3 regions of the Streptomyces sp. NPDC051913 genome follow, and region 2 is predicted to be linked to each of the others. Evidence: riboswitches for the same ligand, from Rfam matches in the RefSeq annotation. Region 2 holds a riboswitch; each other region holds the start of a gene.
The links. Region 2 has a riboswitch for cyclic di-AMP ahead of ACIHIX_RS03545 (NlpC/P60 family protein). Riboswitches for the same ligand answer to the same signal wherever they lie in the genome.
Positions count from the first base shown of each region.

Region 1: linked by a shared signal. The riboswitch ahead of ACIHIX_RS27170 (C40 family peptidase) and the one ahead of ACIHIX_RS03545 (NlpC/P60 family protein) in region 2 are both predicted to bind cyclic di-AMP.
Region 3: linked by a shared signal. The riboswitch ahead of ACIHIX_RS12835 (peptidoglycan DD-metalloendopeptidase family protein) and the one ahead of ACIHIX_RS03545 (NlpC/P60 family protein) in region 2 are both predicted to bind cyclic di-AMP.

Region 1 is NZ_JBIUCI010000009.1:160,906-170,894, reverse strand. Features, by position in the region: gene ACIHIX_RS27180 (ATP-dependent Clp protease proteolytic subunit) at 1-305, shown strand, start outside; gene ACIHIX_RS27175 (hypothetical protein) at 313-621, shown strand; cyclic di-AMP (ydaO/yuaA leader) riboswitch at 958-1,178, shown strand; gene ACIHIX_RS27170 (C40 family peptidase) at 1,182-1,655, shown strand; gene ACIHIX_RS27165 (LysE family translocator) at 1,731-2,354, opposite strand; gene ACIHIX_RS27160 (LysR family transcriptional regulator) at 2,443-3,363, shown strand; gene ACIHIX_RS27155 (ATP-binding protein) at 3,360-3,818, opposite strand; gene ACIHIX_RS27150 (helix-turn-helix domain-containing protein) at 4,031-4,912, shown strand; gene ACIHIX_RS27145 (DUF397 domain-containing protein) at 4,922-5,143, shown strand; gene ACIHIX_RS27140 (8-amino-7-oxononanoate synthase) at 5,179-6,306, opposite strand; gene bioB (biotin synthase BioB) at 6,454-7,671, shown strand; gene ACIHIX_RS27130 (adenosylmethionine--8-amino-7-oxononanoate transaminase) at 7,664-8,938, shown strand; gene bioD (dethiobiotin synthase) at 8,940-9,656, shown strand; gene ACIHIX_RS27120 (LuxR C-terminal-related transcriptional regulator) at 9,709-9,989, opposite strand, start outside.
Region 2 is NZ_JBIUCI010000001.1:766,209-776,197, forward strand. Features, by position in the region: gene ACIHIX_RS03535 (M23 family metallopeptidase) at 1-1,100, shown strand, start outside; gene pcrA (DNA helicase PcrA) at 1,199-3,688, opposite strand; cyclic di-AMP (ydaO/yuaA leader) riboswitch at 3,929-4,100, shown strand; gene ACIHIX_RS03545 (NlpC/P60 family protein) at 4,108-5,262, shown strand; gene ACIHIX_RS03550 (hypothetical protein) at 5,269-5,853, opposite strand; gene ACIHIX_RS03555 (tellurite resistance/C4-dicarboxylate transporter family protein) at 5,988-6,971, shown strand; gene ACIHIX_RS03560 (hypothetical protein) at 6,985-7,338, opposite strand; gene ACIHIX_RS03565 (NlpC/P60 family protein) at 7,828-8,886, shown strand; gene ACIHIX_RS03570 (DUF4062 domain-containing protein) at 8,936-9,989, shown strand, end outside.
Region 3 is NZ_JBIUCI010000004.1:35,101-45,089, forward strand. Features, by position in the region: gene ACIHIX_RS12815 (helix-turn-helix domain-containing protein) at 1-591, shown strand, start outside; gene ACIHIX_RS12820 (DUF6126 family protein) at 588-710, shown strand; gene ACIHIX_RS12825 (tyrosine-protein phosphatase) at 715-1,512, opposite strand; gene ACIHIX_RS12830 (alpha-galactosidase) at 1,691-3,769, shown strand; cyclic di-AMP (ydaO/yuaA leader) riboswitch at 4,066-4,245, shown strand; gene ACIHIX_RS12835 (peptidoglycan DD-metalloendopeptidase family protein) at 4,250-5,200, shown strand; gene ACIHIX_RS12840 (Tat pathway signal sequence domain protein) at 5,453-8,176, shown strand; gene ACIHIX_RS12845 (GDSL-type esterase/lipase family protein) at 8,173-9,204, shown strand; gene ACIHIX_RS12850 (hypothetical protein) at 9,204-9,989, shown strand, end outside.

The DNA of each region.
Region 1 (9,989 bases), on a different contig from region 2:
CGGCAGGGACCCCGGGCAAGCGGTCCGCGCTGCCGGGTGCGCGGATGATGCTCCACCAGCCCTCCCTGTCCGAGCCGGTGGCGGGGCAGGCCGGCGATCTGGCCATCCAGGCCGAGGAGTTGGGGCGCGTCCGCGACCGGCTGGAGGAGATGCTCGTACGCCACACCGGGCGGACGCGGGAGCAAGTCACCGAGGACATCGAGCGGGACAAGATCCTCACCGCCCAAGAGGCCCTGGAACACGGCCTGGTGGATCGGATCGTCCCCGGCCGCCGGGCGTCGCGCCCCTCGTCCGACACCCGGTGAGCGGGCGATGCTCCCACCCGAACTGCCTCCGCTGCCCGCGCTGACGCGCGCCGAGGGCGAGTTGATCGACCGTTATCTCGACGTGGTCGATCTGCTCGGCCGGATCAACCCCGCGCACCCCGGGGACACCTACCGCGGGCTGCGGGCCGCCCAGGCGTTGGTCGCCAAGGCGGCCGAGCTGCGCGACGCGCTGGCGACGATGCACCAGCGGGGCGAGGCCGAACTGCACGCGGCGACCCTGACCCGGGCGCTGCGCGTCCTGGACGGGGAGCGGCGCACGGCGCGGGTCATGGTGCCGCCGCACTCCGACAGTTGACGCACCGGCACCGGTCCGGACCGGATGTCGCGACACGAGGCGTCCGGACCGGCCTTCAAACGCACCAAAAGACGTACCCCCATATGGCGTAGCCAGCAGTAGTTTTGCGGGCCCGTCAGGCTTGCGCAACGCGCGTAGCCCAGGGCCGGAATGAGGTGTTCCGTCGCTGGTCCGAGGCTCCTCGGGCCCCTCGACGGTCGCTCGAACAGAGGAGTGTCCACCCGAACGGGTGAGTGGTGAGTAACAACACAAATCCCCGATTCCATTGGGTTTTTCGGCATTGAGTGCGTGAAGATCCCTGTCTGACGACAAGCCCCCGCCGCAGCGGCGGGGCGGTCCGGGCGGACGCCGAGTCCTGCCGCCGCCCGGATGACCGGTCGACAGGAGTGGATCGGCAGGAGTGGAGGACCCAGGCAAGACGGGTCGCCGGGAAGGTCGCTCCCTTCGGGGAGACCGGTCCGAGCAGCCCTTGGGGTGAAGCCGCGACAACGCGGCCGGGCAACTTCGCCAGCCCGAATCCGACAGGTCATCCTTCACAGGCGGCTGACGAAGGGTTGCGCATGTCTGCGCTCAATCGTGTCCCGTCGCTGATGGCCCGAGCCGGTACGGCCTCGGCCCTCACCATCGCCGCAGTGGGCGGCTCCATCGTGATCCCGGGCGTCGCCTCCGACGCGGAGGCCGCGACACCGGCGACGAAGGCACTTCAGGTGGCGGCCTCCAAGAAGGGCTCGCCCTACAAGTGGGGCGCCACGGGACCGCACAGGTTCGACTGCTCAGGGCTCACGCTGTACTCGTACAAGAAGGCGGGCAAGACCCTGCCCCGCACGGCGGCCCAGCAGTACAACAAGACCCGCCACATCTCTTCCGGCAGCCGCAAGGCCGGAGACCTCGTGTTCTTCCACTCGGGGTCGAACGTGTACCACGTCGGCATCTACGCCGGGAAGGGAAAGATCTGGCACTCCCCGAAGAGCGGGGAGGTCGTGAAGCTCGAGAAGATCTGGTCGAGCAGCGTCTGGTACGGCCGGGTCAAGTAGCTCCCCGCCGAGCGGACCGGTGACTCTCCCGTGGGGGTGACGGCCACCTGACCGGCCGTCACCCCCGCGGGGCTCTCAGCCGAGGCCCGCCAGCGGTTCCAGCAGCAGCACGACGCCCAGCACGCTCAGCGCGGCCCCCGTGCCCCCCGCGACGAGCCGTGCGGCCCGCGGGCGCCGCAGCCACCGGCCCAGCCGGTCCACCAGCAGCGCCACCGCCGGGAACCACACCAGGGCGAGCACGACCACGATCAGCGCCAGCAGCAGCGTGCGGGGCAGCACGGGCCGGCCCGCCGGCACGAACTGCGGCAACAGGCTCAGGAAGGTGATGGGCGCCTTCGGGTTCAGGGCATTGGTGACGAACCCCTGCCACACCGGCCGCACGCCGCCGCCCCCGGACTCCTCGACCGCGCCGTACGGACGGCTCAGCGAGCGCAGCGTCCGTACGCCGAGGTAGAGCACATAGGCGCCGCCCAGCAGTTGGAGCGCACGGAACAGCGCCGGTACGGCCGCCAGGACCGCGGCGACCCCGGCCACCGCGAGCGCCGTGTGCAGCAGCAGCCCGCCCGCGACGCCGAGGGCACTCGCGACACCGGCCCGGCGCGAGACCAGGGCATTGCGTACGACGACCGTGAAGTCGGCGCCGGGCATGGCGACCATGCCGGCGGCGACCCCGGTGAAGGCGATGAGCTGTCCGTCCATGCCGTCCAGCGTGCCGTGCCGGAGCCTTCAGCAGGTATGTCGAATATTCTGGGTCCGCCTTAAGCATCCCTTTAGCCTGGGGGCCCGTATGTACGATCCGAACCGCCTCGCCGCCCTGGTCGCGGTCGCCGAGGCCGGCTCGATCACCCGGGCGGCCGAGCGCCTCGGGTACACCACCCCCGCGCTCTCGCAGCAACTGGCCAAACTGGAGCGGGAGGCGGGCACGGCGCTTCTCGTACGGCATCACCGCGGCGCGCGGCTCACGGGCGCCGGCGAGCTGCTCGCGGCGCGGGCGCGCCGGGTGTTGGACGAGCTGGAGCAGGCCCGGCATGAACTGGCCCGGCTGACCGGGCTGTCCGGCGGCACGCTGCGGCTCGGTACCTTCCAGACCGCGGGCATCCATCTGCTGCCGTCCGTGCTGAGCGCGTTCCGCCGGGCGCATCCGGACGTGGAGCTGACGGTCGCCCACCTCGAACCGCCGGCCGGGGTGGAGGCGGTGGCCGCCGGTGACGTGGACCTGGCGCTGACGCACTCCTACGAACCCGCGGACCCGGTGCAGCTCCCCGCGTCCGTCAGCGCGGAGCCGGTCCTGGTGGAGGAACTGGTGCTGGTGACCGCCCCGGGGCACGTCCTCACGAGCGACACCTCGCGGCTGCCTCTCACCGCACTCGCCGGGCAGCCGCTGATCAGCATGGCCCCTGACCATCCCGCCCGGCGCGGCGTGGAGGCGCTCCTCGCCCGGGCCGGGGCCACGCCGTCCGTCCTGGTGGCGACTCCGGTGTACGCGCTGGTGTGCGCGCTGGTCAGTGCGGGGCTCGGGATCGCGGTGGTCCCGGAGATGGTGGCGCGGACGGCGGTCACTCCGGTGGGGACCCGGCCGCTGGGGACGGGGGAACTGCGCCGTACGATCTCGGTCGCCCACCGGGCCGACGGAACGGCCCCTGCGGCGGACGCCTTCCGGGCACTGCTCCGCGGCGCCTTCGGCCGCGCGAGACAGGCCGGTGTCTAGGGTTCCTGCTGTCCCGCCGCCGACACCGGCTCGGCCGGTACCGTCCACGGGAGTTCGATGGAGACGGTCTTGCCGCCCTCGCGGGTCGGCCGGACTCTGAGCTTGCCGCCGTGCTCCGCGGTGAGCCAGCGGATGATCACCATGCCGCGGCCGTTGTCCTGCTGGACGGCGGCCGGCAGCCGCTTCGGGAAGCGGGGGTGGCTGTCGGTGACCCCGATGCGCAGATGTTCGTCACGGTCGAGGTGGAGGTCCACCGTGAAGGTGGGTGACTGCCCGAAAGTGTGCTGTACGGCGTTGGTGGCGAGTTCGGAGACGATCAGCCGGATCGTCTCCGCCGCTTCGGTGTCCGCCGGCAGCCCCCATTCCGCCAGGGTGCTCAGGACATAGGCGCGGGCCGCGGAGACCGAGGCGGGATCGCTCGGCAGAGTGACGGATGCTTCCAGATGGTCTGCCATGGCGACGTCGTCCCTTTCCCACGGGACCGCAGCCCGACACGGAGCGGATGGTTCGAGTACGGTCCCGGACTGGTGCTTCTTCGCCAGACTGCCATTACCAGGCCGGTCACGGTGCCGATCCACCAAGATATGCATATATCTGTCGCTCGAAGCGGTGAACTCTCCGACGGAAGACCGTATTTGGGCGGCCCGGAAGGAGTAAGGAGTAGCCCATGCAGCACGGTCCCGCGGTACGCCGCCGGAAACTGGGCGCCGAACTGCGTGCGTTGCGCACCGGTGCGGGGCTCACCAGTGGTGAGGCGGCCCGGCTGGTGGGCTGGCACCAGTCCAAGGTGAGCCGGATCGAGACCGGCGCGAGCGGCGTGAAACCGGCCGATGTGCGGTTACTCCTGGACGCCTACGAGGTGCACGACGGCCAACTGCGGGAGTTGCTCCTGGTGTTGGCGGGCTCCGACGAGGCCGGGGCGGGACGCCATCACTGGTGGCACGCCTATCGCGGGGTGCTGCCGCCGACGTACCGGGACTTCATCAGCCTGGAGTCGCAGGCGAGCGCGATGCGTACGCTCGAGATCTCCGTCGTGCCGGGGCTCCTGCAGACGCCCGAGTACGCCCGTGCGGTCACCCGGGCCGCGGTCGGCGGCCTCGACGGCCTCGACGGCGAGCGGGACGAACGGCTCGACGCGCTGGTCGAGGTACGGCTGGCCCGGCAGGACGTGTTACGGGCCGACCCCCCGCTGGAACTGGCCGCGGTGCTCGACGAGGGAGTGCTGCGCCGGGAGATCGGCGGCCCCGAGGTGATGGCCCGGCAGCTGCGGCGGCTCATCGAGGCGGCCCGGCTTCCCCAAGTCAGGCTTCAGGTGCTGCCCTTCGCCGCGGGAGCACACATCGGCATCACCGGCCCTTTCGTTATCTTCTCTTTTTCGCGCACTTCTGATCTGGACGTGGTTGTTCTCGACCACTTGACGAGTAGCCTCTACCTGGAGCGGAAAGAAGACCTCCGGGCCTACACCGAGGCCTTCAACACCCTTCAGATCCACGCCCTTTCGCCCGAGGACTCGTTGGATTACATCGCCGGGATAGGTGACGGCGCGTAAGGAGGCACCATGTCTGCACTGCCTCGGAACGTACCTACCAGTACCGATCTGCACGACGTGCACTGGCTGCGCAGCAGCTACAGCACGGGAGCGAACAACTGTGTGGAGACCGCCCGGCCCGGGCCCGGCCCGCAGGCCGGACTCGTCGCCGTACGCGATTCGAAGGACCCGTCCGGACCCGCGCTGCTCTTCTCCCCCGAGAGCTGGGCGGGCTTCACGGCCGCGTTCTGATCAGTTCTGTCCGCACACGGCCGTGTCACGCCGACTCATGGTCGTGTCTCACCGATCACATGTACAGCGCGTTCGATCTGCGCCTCGGAGAGGTCCGCGCGGGCGGTCAACCGCAGCCGTGAGATGCCGTCGGGCACGGAAGGAGGACGGAAACAGCCCACGGACAGGCCTGCCGTACGGCAGTCGGCCGCCCACTGCACGGCCTCCTCCGGGGACGGCGCGCGCACGGAGACCACCGCGGCGTCCGGACGTACCGCCTCGTGCCCCGCGGCGGTCAGCCGTGCGTGCAGTTCGGCGGCCACCTCACGCGCCCGGGCCGCCCGCTCCGGCTCGCGGCGCAGCAGGCGCAGCGCCGACAGGGCGGCTCCGGCCGCCGCGGGGGCGAGGCCCGTGTCGAAGATGAACGTGCGTGCCGCGTTGACCAGGTGGTCGATCACCCGGGCCGGGCCGAGGACGGCGCCGCCCTGGCTGCCCAGCGACTTGGACAGCGTGACCGTCACGACGACGTCGTCGGCGCCCGCGAGCCCCGCCGCGTGCGGGGCGCCCCGGCCGCCGTCGCCGAGCACGCCCAGGCCGTGGGCGTCGTCGACCACCAGACCCGCGCCGTGCTCCCGGCACGCCTCGGCGAGCACGGCCAGCGGAGCGGCGTCGCCGTCGACGGAGAACACCGTGTCGGAGACGACGACGGCCGGCCCGTCATACGTCTGGAGCGCCTTGCGCACGGAGTCCGGATCGGCGTGCCCGACCACCTGGGTGGTGCCGCGGGCCAGCCGGCAGCCGTCGATCAGGGACGCGTGGTTCCCGGCGTCGGAGACGATCAGCGAGCCGTGCGGGGCGAGTGCGGTGACCGCGGCGAGATTGGCCGCGTAACCGGAGGAGAAGACGAGAGCCGCTTCAGAACCGCTGAATTCGGCCAGCTCGCGTTCGAGCTCGGTGTGCAGCTCGGTCGTGCCGGTGACGAGCCGCGAGCCGGTGGCCCCGCCGCCCCAGGTCCGCGCGGCCCGCGCGGCGCCCTCCACCACGTCGGGATGGTGGGCCAGACCCAGGTAGTCGTTGCTCGCGAGGTCCAGGAGCGGGGAGTCGGCGGGGCGCGGGCGCAGGGTCCGTACGAGTCCGGCGCGGCGGCGCAGCCGCGCCTGCTCGTCGATCCAGCCGAACGCCATGGGTCCTCCGGGGGTTTTGTAGGCAGCGAACAGACACTAGTGGGACAAGCAGCCGCCCACTGTGTGGCAATACCCACACAGTGAATGGCCGCTGTTGTACGAACTCTCCTTGGCCGGAGACGGCTCCTTAGGACAGGATCAGCTTTCATGGACCTGCTGAACACGCTGGTGGACAAGGGGCTTCGGCGCGAGCTGCCGACCCGCGAGGAGGCGCTCGCCGTCCTCGCCACTTCCGACGACGACCTGCTCGACGTGGTGGCCGCGGCCGGAAAGGTGCGCCGGCACTGGTTCGGCCGACGGGTGAAACTGAACTACCTCGTCAACCTCAAGTCCGGCTTGTGCCCCGAGGACTGCTCCTACTGCTCGCAGCGGCTGGGCTCCGAGGCCGGGATCCTGAAGTACACCTGGCTCAAGCCCGACGAGGCCTCCAAGGCCGCCGCCGCGGGTCTCGCCGGTGGCGCGAAGCGGGTCTGCCTGGTGGCCTCCGGACGCGGTCCGACGGACCGGGACGTGGACCGGGTCGCGGGCACCATCAAGGCGATCAAGGACCGGCACGAGAACGTCGAGGTCTGCGCCTGTCTGGGGCTGCTCTCCGACGGCCAGGCCGAGCGGCTGCGCGAGGCGGGCGCGGACGCCTACAACCACAACCTCAACACGTCCGAGGCGACGTACGGGGACATCACGACGACGCACACCTACGCCGACCGCGTCGACACCGTGCAGAAGGCGCACGCGGCGGGTCTGTCGGCCTGCTCGGGTCTGATCGCGGGCATGGGCGAGTCGGACGAGGACCTGATCGACGTCGTCTTCTCGCTGCGCGAGCTGGACCCGGACTCGGTTCCGGTCAACTTCCTGATCCCCTTCGAGGGCACCCCGCTGGCCAAGGAGTGGAACCTCACCCCGCAGCGCTGTCTGCGCATCCTGGCGATGGTCCGGTTCGTCTGCCCCGACGTCGAGGTGCGTATCGCGGGCGGCCGTGAGGTCCATCTGCGCACGATGCAGCCGCTCGCCCTGAACCTCGCCAACTCGATCTTCCTCGGCGACTACCTGACCTCCGAGGGCCAGGCGGGCAAGGCCGACCTCGACATGATCGCGGACGCCGGCTTCGAGGTGGAGGGCGCGGGCGAGGTCACGCTGCCGCAGCACCGGGCGGACGTGGCCGCCGCGGCTGCCGGCGGCGGGTGCGGGTCGCACGAGAGCGCCGGCGGGTGCGGGTCGCACGAGGGCACCGGGTGCGGGACCGGCTGTGGTTCCGTGTGCGGTTCCCATGAGGCCGCCGCCGCGCCCGAGGCCAACGAGCCGCGCACCGACCTGGTCGCCGTACGCCGTCGTGGGGCCGGAACGGATCTCGCGCCCAATGCCTGACCTGCCCGTGTCCGAGCTGCTGGAGCTCGACCGGCGGCATGTGTGGCATCCGTACGGCCCGATGCCCGGCCGGGTGGACCCGCTCGTCGTGGAGTCGGCGAGCGGGGTGCGCCTGCGCACGTCCGCCGGGGAACTGGTCGACGGCATGTCGTCCTGGTGGTCGGCCATCCACGGCTACAACCACCCGGTCCTCAACGAGGCCGCCACCACACAGCTCGGCCGGATGAGCCATGTGATGTTCGGCGGGCTCACGCACGAGCCCGCCGTCCGCCTCGCGAAGCACCTTGTCGACATGTCGCCCGAGGGTCTGGAACATGTCTTCCTGGCCGACTCCGGGTCGGTGTCGGTCGAGGTCTCGGCGAAGATGTGTCTTCAGTACTGGCGTTCGCTGGGCCGCCCGGGCAAGCAGCGGCTGCTGACCTGGCGGGGCGGCTACCACGGGGACACCTGGCAGCCGATGTCGGTGTGCGACCCCGACGGCGGCATGCACGACCTGTGGACCGGCGTACTGCCGCGCCAGATCTTCGCGGACGCGCCGCCGACGGAGTACGAGGAGTCGTACGCCGACCAGCTGCGCGCGCTGGTCGAGCGGCACGCCGACGAACTGGCCGCGGTGATCGTGGAGCCGGTGGTGCAGGGCGCGGGCGGGATGCGGTTCCACTCCCCCGCGTATCTGCGGGTGCTGCGCGAGGCCTGCGACGCGCACGACGTGCTGCTGGTGTTCGACGAGATCGCGACCGGCTTCGGTCGCACCGGCGCCCTGTTCGCGGCGCAGCACGCGGCGGTGACGCCGGACGTGATGTGTGTGGGCAAGGCGCTGACCGGCGGCTATATGACGATGGCGGCCACCCTGTGCACGGCACGCGTGGCCGACGGGATCTCGCGGGGCGAGGTCCCGGTGCTGGCGCACGGCCCGACGTTCATGGGCAACCCGCTCGCCGCCGCCGTGGCCTGCGCCTCGATCGAGCTGCTGCTGGGCCAGGACTGGCAGGCCGAGGTGAAGCGGATCGAGGCGGGGCTGACGGAGGGGCTGGCGCCGGCGCGTGACCTGCCGGGCGTCCGGGACGTCCGCGTCCTCGGGGCGATCGGAGTGGTCCAGCTGGATCACGAGGTGGACATGAAGGCGGCCACGGAGGCGGCGGTGCGCGAGGGTGTGTGGCTGCGGCCGTTCCGCGACCTCGTCTACACGATGCCGCCGTACGTCACGGGTGACACGGACGTGGCACGGATCGCGCGTGCCGTGTGCGCGGCGGCGGGAGAGGGTTGAGATGCCTGTACTGGTGATCACGGGCACCGGCACGGAGGTCGGCAAGACGATCACGACCGCGGCGGTCGCCGCCGCCGCGGTCGCCGTGGGCCGTTCGGTGGCCGTGCTCAAGGCGGCCCAGACGGGCGTACGGCCGGACGAGCCGGGCGACGCCCAGGAGGTCGCGCGCCTCGCGGGTCCGGTCACGACGGCCGAACTCGCCCGCTACCCCGAGCCGTTGGCCCCGGCGACGGCAGCGCGCCGGGCGGGCCGCGCCCCGGTTCGCCCGCCGGAGATCGCCGAGATGGCGGCCAAGCTGGCCACCGAGCACGACCTGGTGCTGGTCGAGGGTGCGGGTGGGCTGCTCGTGCGGTTCGACGAGGCGGGCGGGACGCTGGCCGACGCGGCGCGGCTCCTCGGCGCGCCGGTTCTGGTCGTGGCCACGGCCGGCCTCGGCACGCTGAACACCACGGAACTGACGGCCCGTGAACTGCGCTTCAGGGAGCTGGAGTTGGCAGGCGTCGTCATCGGCGGCTGGCCCGACTCCCCCGATCTGGCGATGCGGTGCAACGTGGCCGACCTGCCGGAGGTCGCCGGAGCGCCGCTGCTGGGGGCGCTGCCGATGGGCGCGGGCGCCTTGGCACCCGCCGACTTCCGTGCGGGGGCGCCGAGTTGGCTGGCGCCGCGGCTGGACGGGGTGTGGGACGCGGAGGCGTTCCGGGGCCGGGAAGCCGCCTGACTCAGATGCGGTCCGCGTCGATGTAGTGGCTGATCAGGCCGGGGGCCCTGCGTCATCGCATCTCCGCCCCTTCCCCTTCAGCCAGCAGCCGCACCAGTTCGATCCGCGAGCGGATCCCCAACCGGGTGAAGACGCCCCGCAGATGGTGGTCGATCGTGCGGGGGCTGAGGGCCAGCCTGGTGGCGATCTCCCGGTTGGTGGCGCCGTCGGCGGCCATGCGGGCGACCATGAGCTGCTGGGCGGTGAGCCGGGTGGTCAGGTCGTCCGGGGCCGTTGCGGCGGGAGTTGCCGGGGTGCCCAGGGCGCGGAGTTCCGCCCGGGCCTGGGCGGCGC
Region 2 (9,989 bases):
CGAGCGGTCAGTGGGACGCCAACGCCTGGGTCCAGCCCGACCAGTCGGCAGGCCCGGCCGACCAGACCCAGCACTGGGAATGGGGCACGCAGGCCTTCGACACCGGCGCGTACGACGCCACCCAGTGGAACTCCGACAGCGGTGACGCCGCTCAGCTCCACGAGGAGCCGGTGGACCACGGGTCGACGGCGATGTTCGAGCAGGTCCCGTACGAGGAACCGGCCGAGCACGACGCCGAGTTGAGCGCCACCGGCGAGCTGCCCGCCCTCTCCGACGCCGATGGCGGGGCCGCCCCGCTCCTCGACGACCAGGAAGACTTCGCCCCCGCCCCGGGTTCTCGCATGGCCGCCCGCAACGCGGGCCGTTCCCGCCGCCGCCCGCCCGCCAAGCGCTCCGCGCTGATGAAGATCGCCGTGCCCTCCGCGTGCGTCATGGGGGTCACCGGGATCGCCGCCGCCTCCGTGGGCGGCCTGAGCGACGACAAGAACACCTCGGCGAGCGCGTCCGACGCCACGACCAAGTCCGTCAAGCCGTCCGCCGCGAACAACAAGCTGGACACCCAGCTGGAGTCACTCTCCGCGGGCGCCGACGACTTCGCCGATCGGGCCAGCCGGACGCAGGAACGCATCGACCTCAAGGCCCAGCAGGTGGCCGAGAAGAAGAAGGCGGCGGAGGAGGCGGCCCGCAAGGAGCGGCTGCGCCCCAAGTTCGCCCTCCCGGTCGCCCAGCACGGCCTCAGTGCCTACTACGGTCAGGCCGGCGTCAACTGGATGTCCGTGCACACCGGCATCGACTTCCCCGTCTCGTACGGCACGACAGTGATGGCCGCGACCGACGGCACCGTACGGACGCAGTGGAACAGCGCCTACGGCAACATGATGATCGTGACCGCGAAGGACGGCACGGAGACGTGGTACTGCCACCTCTCCAGCTACCGCGTCGCCTCCGGTACGACGGTCAAGGCCGGCGACCCGATCGCGTACAGCGGCAACAGCGGCAACTCGACCGGCCCGCACCTGCACTTCGAGGTGCGCCCGGCGGGCGGCTCGGCGATCGACCCGCTGCCGTGGCTGAGGAGCCACGGCCTGGATCCCACGTAGGCGCAACGCCCGCTTTTGGCTTTCAGGGGCGCGGGGCTGTGTCGATCAGCGGCTCCGCCGCGGGGCGCGACCAGCCCCCACCGCCCCGCAGCGGACTACTACAGCTTCTCCACCGGCGCATACCGCAACAGCAACCGCTTCGGCTTGGCCTCGCCGAAGTCGACCGTCGCCTCCGCGTTCGCACCCGTGCCCTTCACCGCCATGACCGTGCCCAGCCCGAACTGGTCATGCGTAACCCGGTCACCAACGGCCAGCGACACAACCGGCTTGTCAGACGCACGACTCGTGGCGAAGCCGGACGCACCGCGCGCCGAGGAGCGGGAGGACGACAGCGAGGACGCGACACCCGAGACGGGGCCCGCGGGAGCGGCGGTCGCGCCCGTGCGCTTCCACTCCACGTGCTGCTCCGGGATCTCCGACAGGAAGCGTGAGGGCGGGTTGTACGACGGCTGACCCCATGCGCTGCGCAGTGAGGAGCGGGTCAGATAGAGCCGTTCCCGCGCGCGCGTGATCCCGACGTACGCCAGGCGCCGCTCCTCCTCCAGTTCCTTGGTCTGGCCGAGGGAGCGCATGTGCGGGAAGACGCCGTCCTCCATGCCGGTGAGGAAGACGACCGGGAACTCGAGTCCCTTGGCGGTGTGGAGAGTCATCAGGGTGATGACGCCCGAGCCGTCCTCGTCCTCGTCGGGGATCTGGTCGGAGTCGGCGACGAGCGCGACGCGCTCCAGGAAGGCGGCGAGCCCGGGGGACTCCTCACCCTCCTCCGTCTCCTGCTCGAACTCCAGTGCCACGGCGGCGAGTTCCTGAAGGTTCTCGATCCGGGTCTCGTCCTGCGGGTCGGTGGAGGCCTGCAACTCGGCGAGATAGCCGGTGCGTTCGAGCACCGCCTCCAGGACCGTCGCCGGTCCCGCGCCGGAGTCGACGATCGTACGGAGCTCCTCCATCAGCACGTTGAACCGCTTCACGGCGTTGGTCGACCGCGCGGCCATGCCGTACGCCTCGTCGACGCGCTTGAGGGCCTGCGGGAAGCTGATCTTCTCCCGCTGCGAGAGGGCGTCGATCATCGCCTCGGCGCGCTCGCCGATACCGCGCTTGGGGACGTTGAGGATCCGGCGCAGCGGCACCGAGTCCTCGGGGTTGGCGAGGACCCGGAGGTAGGCCAGGACGTCCCGGACCTCCTTGCGCTCGTAGAAGCGGACACCGCCGACGACCTTGTAGGGCAGGCCGACGCGGATGAAGATCTCCTCGAAGACTCGGGACTGGGCGTTGGTGCGGTAGAAGACCGCGACATCGCCCGCCTTCGCGTCGCCCGCGTCCGTCAGTCGGTCTATCTCCTCGGCGACGAACTGGGCCTCGTCGTGCTCGGTGTCCGCGACGTAGCCGGTGATGCGCGCGCCGGCGCCCGCGTTGGTCCACAGGTTCTTGGGGCGGCGGGACTCGTTGCGCTCGATGACCGCGTTCGCCGCACTCAAAATGGTCTGCGTGGAGCGATAGTTCTGCTCCAGCAGGATCGTCGTCGCGTTCGGGTAGTCCTCCTCGAACTGGAGGATGTTGCGGATCGTCGCGCCCCGGAAGGCGTAGATCGACTGGTCGGCGTCACCGACGACGCAGAGTTCGGCGGGCGGGACGTCGAACTCGTTGGGGGGTACGTCGACCGGGTGCTCGGAAGTACCCACCAGCTCCCTGACCAGCGCGTACTGCGCGTGGTTGGTGTCCTGATACTCGTCCACGAGCACATGCCGGAAACGGCGGCGGTAGTGCTCGGCGACGTCCGGGAAGGCGCGCAGCAGGTTGACCGTCGTCATGATCAGGTCGTCGAAGTCGAGGGCGTTGGCCTCGCGCAGCCGCGACTGGTACATGGCGTAGGCCTGGGCGAGGGTCTTCTCGAAGCCGTCGGTGGCCTGGGCTGCGAAGTCCTCCTCGTCGATCAGCTCGTTCTTGAGGTTGCTGATCTTGGCGCTGAAGGACTTGGGCGGGAAGCGCTTGGGGTCGAGGTCCAGGTCACGGCAGACGAGGGCCATCAGGCGCTTGGAGTCGGCGGCGTCGTAGATCGAGAAGGAGGACGTGAAGCCGAGCTTCTTCGACTCCCTCCGCAGGATCCGCACGCACGCGCTGTGGAAGGTCATCACCCACATCGCGTTGGCGCGCGGGCCGACGAGCTGCTCGACGCGCTCCTTCATCTCACCCGCGGCCTTGTTGGTGAAGGTGATCGCGAGGATCTGGCCCGGGTGCACGCTGCGCTCGGCCAGCAGGTAGGCGATGCGGTGCGTGAGCACGCGCGTCTTGCCGGAGCCGGCGCCGGCCACGATGAGCAGCGGGGTGTCGGAGTGGACGACGGCCGCTCGCTGGTTCTCGTTGAGCCCCTCGATCAGCGCCGCCGCGTCCAGGGCGGGGCGCGGGGCGCCGTCGCGGTAGTAGGCGTCCCGGTCCGGGGGCACGTCGAACTTCCCGCCGAACAGATCGTCCGGAACGGGTTCGGATCCCGGCCCGTGATCCTGCTCGTCCTCGGGCGGCGGCGGGGGTTCCTCCTCGTGCCCCTGGGGGGCCTGGAGGTTCGCCAGGAAGCTGTCGTCAAAGAGGCCTGTCATCGCCCTCCGAGTCTAGGGCTCCCCACTGACAGCCCGCCGCCGCCCCGAGAAGTCGGACCCTCTCACCCTCCAGGACCACCTCGTCACGTTCCGTGAGAAATCGAGTGATCGCCTCCTCTGGCCACCCAAGGTCACGAAAATGTATCGGGCCTATCGGACATCAACCTTCACAGGGGCCACACCAGTTGGCTACCGTGCCGGACAGGCCGTACGACCCCCACCGGCGAACGTCGCCGGGCCGCGCGGCCTCCGCCGAGTCCGGTGCGCCGCCATGGCAGCCGGAGCCGGGGACCCACACCGACCTTGGGGTGAATCGGCCCGACTCCCTCCCGGGAGCGGCCGTAGGGCACACCTTCCGAACCACCCGCCCGAACCCGACAGCTAACTCGGTAGGCGGAACGTGGAAGGAGTCGCCTCCCTTGGCGTCGCACGCAAAGCCGCGTCCTGCGGGAACGCGCGTAGCAGGCATACGCACCCCCGCGCTCGCAACGGCCGCCCTCACCTCCGTGGCCCTGCTCTCCCAGACGGCCACCGCCGCACCCTCGACCGATGACAAGCCGAGCCTGGAGGAAGTCGAGAAGAAGGTCGACGACCTCTACCGGCAGGCGGAGTCGGCGACCGAGAAGTACAACTCGGCGAAGGAGAAGACCGCACAGCAGCGCGAGCAGGTCGACACCCTCCTCGACGACGTCGCCAAGCGCACCCAGAAGCTCAACGAGGCTCGCGAGGAGCTCGGCTCCTTCGCCGCGGCCCAGTACCGCACCGGCGCCTCCGCGCCCGACACCGCGACCTTCCTGCTCGCGGACACCCCGCAGGACTACTTCGACCAGACGCAGCTGATGGGTCGCATGACGGACCGTCAGAAGGGCGCGGTCGACGACTACGTCAGCGCGCAGTCGGCGACGATGAAGAAGCGCCAGGAGGCCACCAAGAGCCTGGAGACGCTCACCGAGTCGCAGAGCGACCTGAAGACCGCCAAGGCGACCGTCCAGCGCAAGCTCTCCGACGCGCGCGAGCTGCTGTCGCAGCTGACCGCCGAGGAGAAGGCGCGGCTCGCGGCGATCGAGAAGAAGAAGCAGGAGGAGGCCGCCCGAAAGGCCGCGGAGCTGGCCGAGCAGCAGAAGGCCGCCGAGCAGAAGGCGGCGCAGGAAGCAGCGGCGGCCGAGGAGACGGGGAGCGGCTCGTCCTCGGAGACCTCCACGGACTCCTCGTACGCCACCAAGGCCGACAAGGCGCTCGCCTTCGCCCGCTCCCAGATCGGCAAGCCGTACGTCTGGGGCGCCACCGGCCCCGACTCCTACGACTGCTCCGGCCTCACCCAGGCCGCCTGGAACGCCGCCGGCATCTCCCTCCCCCGCACCACCTACGACCAGGTGAACTTCGGCACCACGGTCTCCCTCGCCAACGCCCGGCCCGGCGATCTCGTCTTCTTCTACGACGATGTCAGCCACGTCGGCATCTACATCGGCAACGGCATGATGATCCACGCGCCGAAGCCCGGGGCGTACGTCCGCGAGGAGTCGATCTACTACGACGGCGAGTCGGCGATCCACAGTGTGGTCCGCCCGGCCTGACGCAGGTCAGTGACCTCCGCGGTTCTCTACGCAGGGCCCCGCCCCGGGCTGGGGCTCGGCGTAGACACCGTGCACCTCGGTGGTCAGCTCGTCCGCGGTCACCCGCCCGGACACGCACGCGAGGCCGGTGTAGACGGCGTAGAACCCGTTCCCGACGAAGACCCCGTGTTCCGGTCCGCAGCCGAGGCGCTGGAGCGCCGCCTCGACCCGCTCGTCCCCGTAGACCCCGTAGGCCCCCGCCCCGCCTGCCGCCCGCACCTTCTCCAGTTCCTTGCGGATGAGCCCGGCCGAGGCCAGTCCACTGGCCTCGCGTTCGGCACTGAGGGACGCCTGCATGCGGTACGCGTGGTTGTCGGCGTAGTTGGGGGGCTGGTCTCCGGCTCCCTCGCCCCGCGAGGTGGTCGCGCTCGGCACGGGCGAGGAGGGCGCGGGCGGGGGCGTCTCGGCGGCCTGGGCGCATGTGGGCGGGGGCGGGTAGGAGGGCGTGGGCGTCGGCGCGCCCGCGGACTGCTCCCCGGCTCGTTCGCTTCCGCAGGCGGCAAGGGCGAGCACAGCGAGGGCGGCCAGGGCGACTGATCGTCGGTAGGACATGTGCCGCAGTCTCCCCACCCCCCTCTCCCCCTGTCATGAGCGCAACTACTCAGTTGCCCTCACCCCGCGCGTTTTTCTCCCCCACGCGCGCGTGCCCCGCTCTCAACCCCCACCCCGCTCCATAGCATCACCCCATGCCCGATACACCCCGTACCTCCCCCCTCCGTACCTGGTGGGCGCAGCGGCCGCCCGCCGCGGGCTCCGCGGTGATGGCGACCGGAATCCTGTCGATCGGTCTCCATCTGACGGGGTACGAGGGGGTGTCCCGCGTCGCGCTGGCGCTGGCGAGCGTGGCCTGGGTGGCGCTGGCCGCCGACTTCGTCGTACGACTGCTGTGGCAGCGGTCGCGGTGGGTGACGGAGGCGGAGACGCCGGGCGCGCTCACGGCCGTCGCGGCGACCACCGTGCTCGGCACCCGCTTCTCCGCGCTCGGCTGGCAGACCCTCGCCGAGGCGCTGCTGGCGCTGTCGACGCTGCTGTGGCCGGTACTGATCGTGCTGGTGGTCGGGCACTGGAAGCGGCGGATGCCCGGGGCGGTGTTCCTGGCCTGTGTCGCCACGCAGGGGCTGGCCGTACTGGGCGCGACGCTGGCCGGGGCGCTGCCGACGTCCTGGCTCGCGCGGGCGGCGCTGGTGATGTTCTGGCTGGGTCTGGTGGCCTACGGGCTGGCCCTGGCCCACTTCGATCTGCGCCAGGTCACGCAGGGCGCCGGGGACCACTGGGTGGCCGGCGGGGCGATGGCCATCTCGGCGCTGGCGGGCTCGAAGCTGATCGCGGCCGACAGCGCGCGCCTGTATCTGTGGAACGACGACGACCGTGGCGTCCTGCGTGCCGTGACCCTCGCTCTGCTCGTCCTCGACCTGTCCTGGTACGTCGTTCTGCTGCTCGCCGAGATCGGGTGGCGGCGCCCGCACTACGACGCGCGCCGCTGGGCGACCGTGTTCCCGATGGGGATGACGGCGGTGGCGACGCTGTCCGTCGCCGCCGCCCTGGAGGTGTCCTGGCTGAGGACGCCCGGCGAGGTGCTGCTGTGGATCGCCGTGGCGGTGTGGCTGGCGGTCGCGGCGGGGGCCGTGGTGGCGGCTCGCGCCGGCGTCGGCGCTCTGCGGACCCCCTGAGCCCCTGGCGCCCTCAGCTCCACAGCGTGGCGATGAGGATGTTCACCACGACGAGTGCGGGAACCGCGCTGAACAGCGCCTTGTCCACCCGCTCCTCGTCCCGCTTCACATAGACGAGGCCGAGGATCACGACGAGCACGGCCAGTTTCACGGCGAGCTTGACGCTGTTGAGGGACTGGTCGTCCGCCTTGTTGAGGGCGACCAGGAGCACGCCGGTCCCCAGCATGGCCAGCGCGCCACGGAGCATCAGCGGGTTGAATCGGGCGGTCCCCTGGTTCATCGCCTTCACCTGGGTGAGGTAGCCGCCGAGCAGCACGACTATGCCGACGAAGTGCAGAACGAGGAAGACAGAGATGAGTACGTCCATGGGCCCGGAGCCTATTTCAGGCCCCCTTGAGTAACCCTGGACCGCCCCGTCACCCACCTCTGGCGGACTTGCATATATGCGCCATAGCACTCGGCGACCCACCCATATCGGGAAATCCGCACTTCGGTCATCACCCCGCGCGAAGTCGGCGGCGAGGCAACGGGCTCATGGTCGTATCCGGTCAACCGGCGGCCGCCTGGGAGCAGTTCCGCGCAACCCGTTACCCCCACGACACACACAGGTTTAGCGTCCTCCACCAGGTGACCGGCTCCCCACCGCCGCCCGGGCCAGGGGCGGCAGTCGATCACCACCGCCGAGAAGGTCCGGCGGCGGCCCGCTCCCCCTGTGCGGGCCGCCGCCGGACGCGTAAACCGCCCCGGGCGGCCGTACGACGCTCCCCCTGGCGTCGGCGCGGCCGGTGACGGCCCGGGGCGGCCACCACCGGCTCCTCCGGTCGAGGCGGTCGTACGAAAGGACGTGCAAGTCCACGTGGCAGCGCACCGCAAGCCCAGACAGCGCTCGGTCGGCGGCAACACGGCCCGTACGGCGGCGACGATCGCCCTCGCGGGCGCGGCGACCGCGACGGGTTTCGACGGGATCGGGCACGCCGACCCGAACCTGACGCCAGCTCAGGTCAAGGCGAAGGTGGACAAGTTGTACCAGGAGGCGGAGGTCGCCACCGAGAAGTACAACGGCGCGAAGGAGAAGGCGGACGCGGCCGAGGAGCGCCTGAAGACGCTGCGCGACGAGGCGGCCCGCAAGACGGACAAGCTCAACTCGGCCCGGGACGCGCTGGGTTCGATGGCGGCGGCACAGTACCGGGAGGGCGGGCTTGACCCGTCCCTCCAACTGGCCCTGTCCTCCGACCCCGACCACTACCTGGACAGCGCGGAGTTCGTGGACCGCGCGGGCACACGGCAGGCGGCGTCGGTGGCGAGCGTGCGCAGGCAACTACGCGAGATCGAACAACTCCGAGGCGCCGCCCACGTCGAACTGACCTCCCTCAAGTCCCGCCAGGCGGAGCTGAAGCGGCACAAGAAGACCATCACGGGAAAGCTGGACGCGGCGCGGCGCCTGCTGGCCCAGCTCCCGGCGGAGGAACGCGCGACCGACACCCAGCACACGTCGCGGGGCTCAAGCACGGGCGGCGCCCGGGACACCCTCACCCCCACCACGGGCTCCACCGCCCAGGCCCCCAACTCCCGCGCGGCCGCAGCCGTTTCCTACGCCTACACCAAGCTCGGCAGCCCCTACGTCTGGGGCGCCACCGGCCCCGACGCCTTCGACTGCTCCGGCCTCACCCAGGCGGCATACCGCTCCGCCGGCATCTCCCTCCCCCGCACCACCTACGCCCAGATCGACGCCGGCCGCCGCGTCTCCCGCTCCGAACTCCAGCCGGGCGACCTCGTCTTCTTCTACTCCGCCATCTCCCACGTCGGCATCTACATCGGCAACGGCCAGATGATCCACGCACCGAACCCGACGGCGCCGGTACGGATCGCGCCCATTGACGAGATGCCGTTCGCGGGGGCGACGCGGGTGGTGTGACCAAGCGGACCTCCCTCCGGCTTCGCCGCCTGTACCTTGTCCTCACCGCGTGAGGAGCGAGGTACGCAGGGTGAAGGTCTATCTGTCGTCCACAGTGTCCGACCTGGAGAAGTACCGTGCAGCGGTACTGGCCAGGCTGCGCAAGCTGCCACTGGACGTCGTCGCCATGGAGGACTACGCGGCCTTCGACGAACGGCCGTTGGAGAAGTGTCTTGCCGACGTGGCGAGTTGCGATGTCTACGTCGGCCTCTTCGCCTTTCGCTACGGGTACGTCCCCGAGGTCGGTCCGCAGAACCCGGACGGGCAGTCGATCACCGAGCTGGAGTACCGCAAGGCCGGCGAGTCGGGCCGCAAGCGGCTGATCTTCCTGGTCGACGACGACGCCTCGTGGCCCATGGGGCACGTCGACGCGCTGACCGCCCCCGGCACGTCGTCGGCCACCGGCATCAAACGCCTGCGTGACGAGCTGAAGAAGGTCCACGGCGTCGGCTGGTTCACCAACCCCGGCGACCTCGCCGCGGACGTGGTGTCGGCGGTGGCGGCCGACCTCCAACTGCCGCCGGGCGCCCTCGCCCCGCCCAGACCCGTGGCGGAGCCACCGCATCCCCGGAAGCTGGTCCACGACGTCCATCTGCTGCACGCGCTCAAGGACCGTGAGGCGGCGGACCAGTTGGCCACGGCGGTGGGGGCGATGTGGAACGTCACCACGTCCTCCACGGACCTCCTCACCACCACCCCCCAGGAGATGCTCACCCTGGACCGTGCCGTGACCGCGGCCCGCACGGTCGGCCTCCTGCTGTCCCCGCCGCTGATGACCGTGCTCGCCGAGAACCCCGACCGCACCCATCGCGTCCTGAACCTGGCCCGCGCCCGCACCGGACATCCCCTGCTCGGCATCGTCGCACCGGGCTCGGACCCCGACGCGCTTGCCGCCGAAGCCCTCCAGTGGGGCATCACCGAGACACTCGCCGAGTCCGCGACCCTGACGCTGCCGAACCGCCTGCACGCGGCGCTCCTGCAAACCGTCGGACTCCAGCGCCCCGACCACGAGATAGGCCTGCCGGTCGTGGTGGTGGCCATGACCGACACAGAAGCGGACGGCC
Region 3 (9,989 bases), on a different contig from region 2:
CCGGCCGACGTCCTGCCCGTCGTCGCGCCGCAGCTCCGTGCGCTGCGGCGCCGCGCCTCCCTCACCCTGGAGGCCGCGGCCCGGGCCGCCGGGCTGTCGCCCGCCCACCTCTCACGGCTGGAGACGGGACAGCGCCAGCCCTCGCTGCCGATGCTGCTCGCGCTCGCCCGTATCTACGGTACGACGGTCTCCGAACTGCTCGGCGAGACGGTCGCCGAGCGGGACGCCGTGGTGCGCGCCGCCGACATGGAACCGACGGCCGCGGGCGGCTGGACCTACTGGCAGGCCGGTGCCGCCGGGCGCGGCATGCAGGCGCTGCGCGTGCAGGTGCCGTACGGCTCACAGGGCGACATCGTGCGGGTGCATCCCGGCGAGGAGTGGCTGTACGTGCTGCGCGGACGACTCCGGCTCCGCCTCGGGGACACGACGCACCACCTCGGCCCCGGCGACAGCGCGCACTTCGACTCGCTCACCCCGCACCGCATCGCGGCCCAGGACCCCGACGGGACCGAGCTGCTGTTCGTCCACACCCTGTTGCAGAGCCCCACGGCCACCCTGTGCCTGGGCCCCACCCCTGGAGAGATGCCATGACCGACATGGAGGAGAAGTTCCCGCGAGCCCTGTGGGTGCGGCTGATCATCTACATCGCCGTCGGGCACGTGTTCGCGGCCTTCGTCTACCTGCTCTTCGAGGTGGGCGCCGGGCAGTGAACGGTCAGTCGAGGAGGCGCTCGCGCAGCCGCTCCCGCATCTCCGCGGTGACGCCGAGGCCCTGCTCCAGATAGGCGTCGACGCTGCCCCAGGTCTCCTCGATGGTCTCGAAGGCGGCCTCCAGATACTCGGCGCGCGCGTCGAAGAGCGGCGCGAGCAGCTCCATGACCTCGGGCGAGTAGGCGGCGGCCGAGCTGCTGCTGCGGTGCACCTTGTAGCGACGGTGCTTGGCGTTCGACTCCAGGTAGTCGGCGACGATCGCCTCCCGCTCCACGCCCAGCGCCAGCAGCGTCACCGCTATCGACAGGCCCGCGCGGTCCTTGCCCGCCGCGCAGTGCATCAGCGCGGGCACATCGTCATCGGCGAGGGAGTGCAGCACGCGCGCGTGCTCGGCGGTGCGCTCCTTCACGATCTTCCGGTACGAGGCGATCATCCGGTTCGCCGCCTTGTTGTCGCCGAGGATCTCGCGCAGCTGCTCGATCTCGCCGTCCCGCACCATCTTCCAGAACTCCGAACCGTCGGCCGGGTCGCTCAGCGGCAGGTTGACATTGCGCACCCCCGCCAGCTCGACGTCGGGACCCTCCAGCTTCTGGTCCGACGCGTTGCGGAAGTCGAAGATCGTGTGCAGCCCCAGGGAGTCCAGGAACGCCGCGTCCTCGTCGGTCGCGTGCGCCAGATGGCCACTGCGGAACAGCACCCCGAACCGCACCCGTCGGCCGTCCTCGGTCGGCAGGCCGCCCACGTCGCGGAAGTTGCGGACTCCGGTCAGCTCGGGCTCGGTCGACGGGATCTGCTGCGTCACGGGGGCTCCTCGCAGTCGGCCCCGTCGCCGCGGCTCGCCGACGGGCACGCTTCGACGATACGACATGGGTTCCTGGGGCAATGAGTTGTCCACAGGCGTTGCATCCAGGGCCCCCGGGCCTTGATGATGTTGGTACTTGAGTACCACTGTTCGACCCTGTTCGCATCTGTGAGGTTCCATGCTGGAGATCGCCCCCAACGGCCGCACCTGGCTCCTGACCGGGCCGGCCAGCAGCTACGCCGTCCACCTCACCGAGGCCGACGAGCTGCTGCATCTGCACTGGGGGCCGGCGATCACGCTGGCCGACGCCGAGGCCCTCGCGGTCCGGCCGTTGCCCGACTACTGGCCCTTCGAGTCCCCGCTCGACGGGCGCGAGGAGTACCCGGTCGAGGGCGGTCCCCGCTTCGTCCGGCCCGCGCTGTCGGTGCGCACCGAAGAACGCCGCGGCACCGAGTGGAGCTTCGAGACGTACGAGACCGACGCCGACGCCGATGAGCTGCGGCTGCGGTTCCGTGACGACGGGCTCGTCGTCACGCTGCACTACCGGATGCGCGGCGACGTGGTGGAGCGCTGGACGACCCTGGAGAACCAGGGGTCGGACACCCTGGAGCTGCTCCGCGCGGACTCCGCCACCTGGACCCTGCCCGACCGCGAGGACTGGCGGCTCTCCCAGCTGCACGGCCGCTGGGCCGCCGAGTCCCGACTCGTACGCTCCCCCCTCACCTACGGTGAGAAGGTCATCGGCAGCCGCCGCGGCCACACCGGCCATCAGCACCTGCCCTGGGTCGCTCTCGACTCCGACGCCACCGAGGAGCGCGGCGAGGTCTACGGCTGTGCCCTCGGCTGGTCCGGCTCCTGGCGGATCGCGGTGGCCCAGCTTCCCGACGCGCGCGTGCAGATCACCGGCGGTGCCGGACACGACGACTCGGGGCTGCTGCGGCTGACGGCGGGCGAGTCGTTCACCACGCCCGTCTTCGCCGGTCTGTGGAGCGAGGGCGGCTTCGGCGGCGCCAGTCGCGCGTGGCACGCCTACCAGCGGGCCTACGTCATCCCGGACGCCGAGCAGGACCGGCCGGTGCTGTTCAACTCCTGGGAGGCCACCGAGTTCGACATCTCCGAGGAACAGCAGGAGGCCCTCGCACGGCGGGCCGCGGCCATCGGCGTCGAGCTGTTCGTGGTCGACGACGGCTGGTTCGGCGCCCGGACCAGCGACCGCGCAGGACTCGGTGACTGGACGGTCAACCGCGACCGCTTCCCGGGCGGTCTGAAGCCCCTCGCCGACTCCGTGCACGCCCTCGGGATGCAGTTCGGCATCTGGGTCGAGCCCGAGATGGTCAACCCGGACAGCGACCTGTACCGGGCACACCCGGACTGGGCGCAGTTCCAGCCGGGACGAAAGCGGACGGAACTACGCAATCAGTTGGTCCTGAACCTCGCGCGCGAGGACGTCCAGGAGTACCTCTGGGGGCAGCTCGACGCCCTGCTGTCCAGCGCCCCGATCGACTATGTGAAGTGGGACTTCAACCGCTGCTTCACGGACGCGGGCTGGCCCGGCGAGCCCTACCCGCAGCGGCTCTGGGTCGACCATGTGCACGCCTTCTACGCCCTGCTGGACCGATTGCGGGCCGCCCACCCCGGCGTCGCCTTCGAGTCCTGCTCGGGCGGCGGCGGCCGGATCGACCTCGGTGTGATGAGCCGCACGGACCAGGTGTGGACCTCCGACAACACCGACCCCCTCGACCGGCTCGCCATCCAGCACGGCTTCAGCCAGCTCCATCCCGCGCGCGCGATGGCGGCGTGGGTCACCGACAGTCCGAACGCCATGCTCAACGGCCGGGTCAGCTCGCTGCGCTTCCGGTTCGTCAGCGCCATGGCCGGTGTGCTCGGCGTCGGCGGCGACCTCACGCGGTGGACGGAGGAGGAGCTCGCCGAGGCCCGCGAGTGGGTGGAGCTCTACAAGGGCATCCGGCCGCTCGTGCAGCGCGGCGACCAGTACCGGCTGCGGGCTCCGCAGGGCGGACTGAGCGCCGTGCAGTACGTCCTCGGGGGCGAGACCGTCGTCCTCGCCTGGCTCCAGGCGCAGCACTACGGCGAACCCGTCCCGGCGCTGCGGCTGCGGGGCCTCGACCCCACTGCGTCGTATGAATGCCTCGAAACGGGCGAAATTCTCAGAGGGGCCGTATTGCAGCATCACGGCCTACGGGTGGGATTGCGGGGCGATCTGGATGCGGCAGTTCTCCGACTGCGTCGCATCTGAGCTTTCTGTCCGAATTGGTGGCTTGGGTGGCCTTCATTCCAACTCGCTCTGGAATAAGGGAAGCTGTGCGAACGGCACGTGAGGAGCGTCATATCGGTGACCCTGTGTCGCCCGTCATGTTCACGTAATGCGCCTCCAATTGCTGGGGATTTGCCTTCCGGGAAGCGGTGCTGATGCACGGAGGGTGAGCGGGAAATTCACAGCGGATCAAGAGGAATGCAATCGTCCTGGAACCCCTTACTTGTCCCTTTGCGTCTTCCTCGCTTACGTTCGCCACCAATCCGGACGGACGCCCAATCCTGCCGCCGCCCGGAATCCGCACAACTCACCCGTGAACGGCAGGAGCGGGGGACCCACAGGTACAAGTGCCTGGACCGGTCTTCCGGAACAGGCTTGGGGTTAAGGCGCACCTCGGTGCGCCCGGGCATCTCCAGTCCGCACCCGACAGCTCACCTCGTAGGCGCCGGAGAGGAATTCGCCATGCCCGCCAAGGGTAAGCACCGCCGCCCGAAGTCCCAGCGCCTCACCCGCTCGATCGCCGTCGCCGGTACCGGCGGCGCCGCTCTCGCTCTGCCTTTGATGGGCGCCGCCGGCGCCCACGCGGCCACCCCGCAGTCCGTCTCGCAGTCGGTTTCGGAAAAGGCCGTTCAGTCCCTTCCGGTCGCCGAGAAGACGGTCGCCGAGAAGGCCACGCAGAAGAAGGGTGCCGCGAACACCGCTACCGTGCGCACCTATTCGGTGCGGGCGGGCGACTACCTCTCGAAGATCGCCGACGAGCAGAACGTCACCGGCGGCTGGAAGAAGCTGTACTCGGACAACCGTGAGGCCGTCGGTTCCGACCCCTCGCTCATCCACCCGGGTCTGAAGCTCACGCTCGGCAAGAAGGCGGCGGCGAGCGCGGACAAGTCGGCGAGCGCGGAGAAGTCCGCGAGCACCGAGAAGTCCACGAGTGCCGAGAAGTCCTCGTCCTCCTCGGACACGACGACCGCCACCCAGAGCAGTGAGTCGACCAGCACCGCCGGCGGCTACACGCTCCCCGTGGCCGGCGCCACCGTCGGCACCGCCTACCACACGGCGGGCAGCATGTGGTCCAGCGGCTACCACACCGGCACCGACTTCGTCGTCCCGACCGGCACCTCGCTGAAGGCCGTGGCCGCGGGCACCGTCGTCTCCGCCGGCTGGGGCGGCGCGTACGGCAACCAGGTCGTCATCAAGCTGGCCGACGGCTACTACGCGCAGTACGCCCACCTGTCCGCGCTCTCGGTCTCGTCCGGACAGACCGTCACCGAGGGCCAGCAGATCGGTCTCTCCGGCGCCACCGGCAACGTCACCGGACCGCACCTCCACTTCGAGATCCGCACCACGCCGGACTACGGCTCGGACGTGGACCCGGTCGCGTACCTCCGCTCGAAGGGTGTCGCCGTCGGCTGACGCTCCTTTGCGAGGGTGCCGCGTCGGCTGACGCTCCCTCCCCCGATGCCACCGAAGGCCGGACCCCGATCCCCGGGTCCGGCCTTCGGTGTTGGGTCTTGCCGTTTCATGATCGCTTCATTGCGGTCTTGTGGCGCGGCTGTCCAAACCGTCGACAGGGAGGGGAGGGTGGGACCACAGTGATCTCCGAGGGATGCAAGCGCTTTCTACGCGCCTTCGCGTCCGCATCCGCACCCGCACCCGGAGGTCCCCGTGCCCGGCGTCGACCGACGCACCGTCATCAAGGGCGCCGCAGCCGCGGCCGCCGCGGCCCAGTTCTCCTGGGCCCTGTCCCGCACCGCCGCCGCGGCGGACGCCGACGACACCGAACTGCGCTGGTTGGAGGGCCCGGCGCCCGACGTCCACGCCGGAACCACCTGGGGCGTGCCGTGGGCGCGCGGGGCGTACCGGCCGGAGCAGCCGTTCCGGCTGACGACCGCCGCCGGCGTCGACGTCCCCGTCCAGAGCTGGGTCACCGGCCACTGGCCCGACGGCTCGGTGAAGTGGACGGCCCACGCCCTCGCCCCCGGCGCACCGAAGGCCTCCGCCTACAAGCTCGCGGCCGGCACCCCGGCCGCACCGGAGCGGAAGGTCACGGTCACCCGCTCCGCGGGCCGCGTCGAGGTGTCGACCGGTGTGATCACGGCCGTGTTCGGCGCGAAGGGGTCCGACACCGTCGTACGGAGCGTGCGGCGGGGCTCCACCGAGATCGCCCGGGACGGGAAACTGGTCGCCCTGCGGCAGGAGTCCGTACGGGACGGGGCGGACGTCAGCCGCTTCCTGGGCCGGGTCGAGAAGATCGAGGTGGAGCAGGACGGTCCGGTCCGGGCCGTCGTCCGGGTCGAGGGGCGGCACCGGCACGGCGGCCGGAACTGGCTGCCGTTCGTCCTGCGGTTCGCCTTCTTCGCGGGAGCCGAGTCGTTCCGGCTCGTCCACACCTTCGTCTGGGACGGCGAGCAGACGCCGGGTTCCGACGAGGGCGACTTCCTGCGCGGTCTCGGCGTGCGCTTCACCGTGCCGCTGAGCGATCAGCCCTACGACCGCCATGTGCGGTTCGCCGATTCCGACGGCGGCCTGTTCAGCGAGGCCGTCCAGGGCGTCACCGGACTGCGGCGCGACCCCGGGGCGGCGGTCCGCGCGGCCCAGATCGCCGGTGAGCGCCTGCCCGACACCGCGACCTGGGACACCCGGGTCGCCGGCCGCCTCGCCTACATCCCGACCTGGGGCGACTACACCCTGACCCAGCCCAACGCCGACGGCTACACCGTCCGCAAGCGCACCAAGGCGGGCTACGGCTGGATCCACGCCGCGGCCGGGCGCCGCGCCGGCGGCTTCGGCTACGTCGGCGGCGCGAGCGGCGGACTCTCCTTCGGGCTACGGGACTTCTGGCAGCGCCACCCGGCCCAGCTGGACGTCCGCGGAGCCGCGGGAGACGCCGCCGAGGCCACCGTATGGCTGTACTCGCCGGAGGCACAGCCGCTCGATCTGCGGTTCTACCACGACGGGTTGGGCCAGGACACGTACGAGGAGCAGTCCGACGGCGGGCTGGAGATCACCTACGAGGACTACGAGCCCGGCTTCGGTACGCCGTACGGCATCGCGCGGACGAGTGAACTGACCTTCTGGGCCGTCGAGAGGACCCCTTCCGCCGGTGTTCTCGCCGCGCAGGCCACCGCCACCGCGACGCCGCCGCTCCTCACCGCCACACCCCAACGACTCCACGCCGCCGGGGTGTTCGGCGACTGGGCGCCGGCCGACCGGTCCGGCAAGGCGCGGGCGGCCGTCGAGGACCACCTCGACGAGCTGTTCGCCTACTACCGCGACCAGCGTGAACAGCACCGCTGGTACGGCTTCCTGGACTACGGCGACGTCCAGCACACCTACGACAACGACCGGCACGTCTGGCGCTACGACGTCGGCGGCTACGCCTGGGACAACTCCGAGCTCGGCACCGATCTCTGGCTCTGGTACCACTTCCTGCGCACCGGCTCCGCCGAGGTCTTCCGGTTCGCGGAGGCCATGACCCGGCACACCGGCGAGGTCGACGTCTACCACCTCGGCAAGTGGGCGGGACTCGGCACCCGGCACGGAGTGCAGCACTGGGCGGACAGCGCCAAGCAGGTCCGTATCTCCACGGCCGCCAACCGCCGCTTCTTCTACTTCCTCACCGGCGACGAGCGCACCGGTGACCTGCTGAGCGAACTCGTCGACGTGGAGCGGACGTTCGGGGAGGTCGACCCGCAGCGCAAGGTCCGCACCGACGGCTACACCCCCGGCGACCGGCACGCCCTCTCGGTCGGCTTCGGCACGGACTGGGGCGGCATCTCGGCGGCCTGGCTCACCGAGTGGGAGCGGCGGGGCCCGAACGCCGAGCAGGCCAAGGCCAAACTCGTCAACTCGCTGCGGACCATCGCCGCGCAGCCCAACGGGTTCTTCACCGGCAGCGGTCTGCTCGACGCGGACACCGGCAAGTTCGCGATCACCACGAGCACGGCCGTGAGCGTGTCCCACCTGAGCGCCGTGTTCGGTCTCGTCGAGACCAACAGCGAACTCGTGTCGCTGTTCGGCGACGAGGAGCCCGAGTTCCGTGCCGCCTGGCTGAACTACGCGCAGTACTACAACGCCACCGACACCCAGAAGAGGCAACTGACCGGCTCCACCTGGAAGTCGGCGCTGCCGGCCGCGCACTCGCGGATCACTGCCTACGCGGCACAGCGCAAGAACGATCCGACGCTCGCCACGCGCGCGTGGAACGAGTTCTTCACCGGCAGCGACACCTACTTCCCGTCCAACGACTGGAACCCCGTGACGATCAAGACGCCGGCCGTGCTCCGGACGACCGAGGAGATCCCGTGGATCTCCACCAACTCGTCCGCCCAGTGGGCGCTCGCCGCGATACAGAACCTGGCCCTGATCGGAGACCGGATCCCGTCATGAGACGCGTCGGCTCGATCGCGGCGGTGGCCGCGGGCCTGATCACGGCAACGGTGCAACCCGTGGCGGCCTCCGAGGATGTCGTACGGCCGAACGACCGGCGGATCGCCTACGAGGGCCACTGGGGGCGCACCGCGAAGGCGGCGGTCACCGTCAACTCCGGTTCCCGGCTGAGCTTCCGCTTCACGGGCGGCAGCGTGCACGCGTTGTTCGACGTCTCGTCGATCACCGTCCCCGCGCAGATCCGTGTGTCGGTCGACGGCGGGCCGAAGCGGCTGTACGCCGTCGACCGGGACGACATCGAGATCCAGGCCCCCGAACGCGGTTACCACACCGTCGAGTTGTCCGTGAAGGACGTCTTCTCGCGGGCCAACCGCTGGACGCCGCCACTGGAGACGGGTGTCGTGCTCACCGGCATACGGGGACACCTGGTGCCCCAACATGTCAGGCCCGCGCGGCAGTTCGCCTTCTACGGCGACTCCATCACACAGGGCGTCATGGCCCTGTGCGAGGTGAACACCTCCGACTGCGCCGACGGCACCGCCGCCTACCCGACCTTGGTCGCCGACGCCCTGCACGCCTCACTCACCCAGGTCGGCTTCGGACGGCAGGGAGTGATCCAGACCGGCAACGGGGGAGTGCCGGCGGCGTCGGACGCGTACGGCTGGAACCACGCCGGTTCCAGGGCGGATTCGGATCGCCGAGCCGATGTGATCGTGGTGAACCAGGGCACCAACGACACCGCGTGGGGCCCGGACGAGTTCCGTGCCGCCTACCGGGTCTATCTCACCGAGTTGCGGACCGCGGCACCGCATGCGCGCATCCTCGCGCTGCGGCCGTTCAACGGCACACACGCCGAGGACATCGCCGCCGTCGTCACCGAACTAGGCGACCGCCGCACCGAGTTCGTCGACACGACCGACTGGCTTTCGCCGGCGGACGGGGACTTCAACGGAAGCGTCCACCCCAGCTCCCAGGGCCACCGCAAAGTGGCCGACCGCCTCATCGACCTTCTCGCAGAGGAGTACTAGTGCACCGCCGAAGAACCGTCGCCGTCGCCGCGGCGGCCCTGCTGGCCGGGATGTTCTCCGCGCCCGCCGCTCACGCCGGAGAAGCGCCGCGCCGGGTCGTGGAGAACCTGGACCGCGGACTGGTCGCCGTACCGTCCGGGGAGGGGACCTTCCTCAGCTGGCGCCTGCTCGGCACCGAGTACGCCCGGTACGGCGACGCCATCGCCTTCAACGTCTACAAGAACGGGCGCCGGCTGAACCGTACGCCGGTCATCAAGTCCACGACGTACCAGGACGACTCGCCGGGCACGGGCCGGTACACCGTCCGTGCCGTGGTCAACGGGCATGAGCAGAAGCCGAGTTCGGCGGCGCTCGACTTCTCGGACGGCTACGCCGAGATCCCGCTCGCCACGGCCGACGGCTACACCGTGCAGCACGCCTGGCCCGGCGACCTCGACGGCGACGGACGCTATGAACTCGTCGTCAGCCGGCTCTCCGGGACCCGGGACAAGCCCGACCTGCTGGAGGCGTACACGCTGACCGGCGAGCGGTTGTGGCGCGTCGACCAGGGCCCGGGGTCGTACACACAGGTGGGCGGGAACGGCGCCAACGACCCGGCACCCGCCGCGATCAGCGGTTCCACGGCGATCGGCGGCTACCGCAACGACGACAACGTCACGGTGTTCGACCTGGACGGCGACGGCAAGGCCGAGGTGCTCGTGCACACGGCCGCCGGGACCACCTTCGCCGACGGCTCCCAGGTCACCGCGGCCTCGCCCGCGAACCAGTTCGTCTCCGTCATCGAC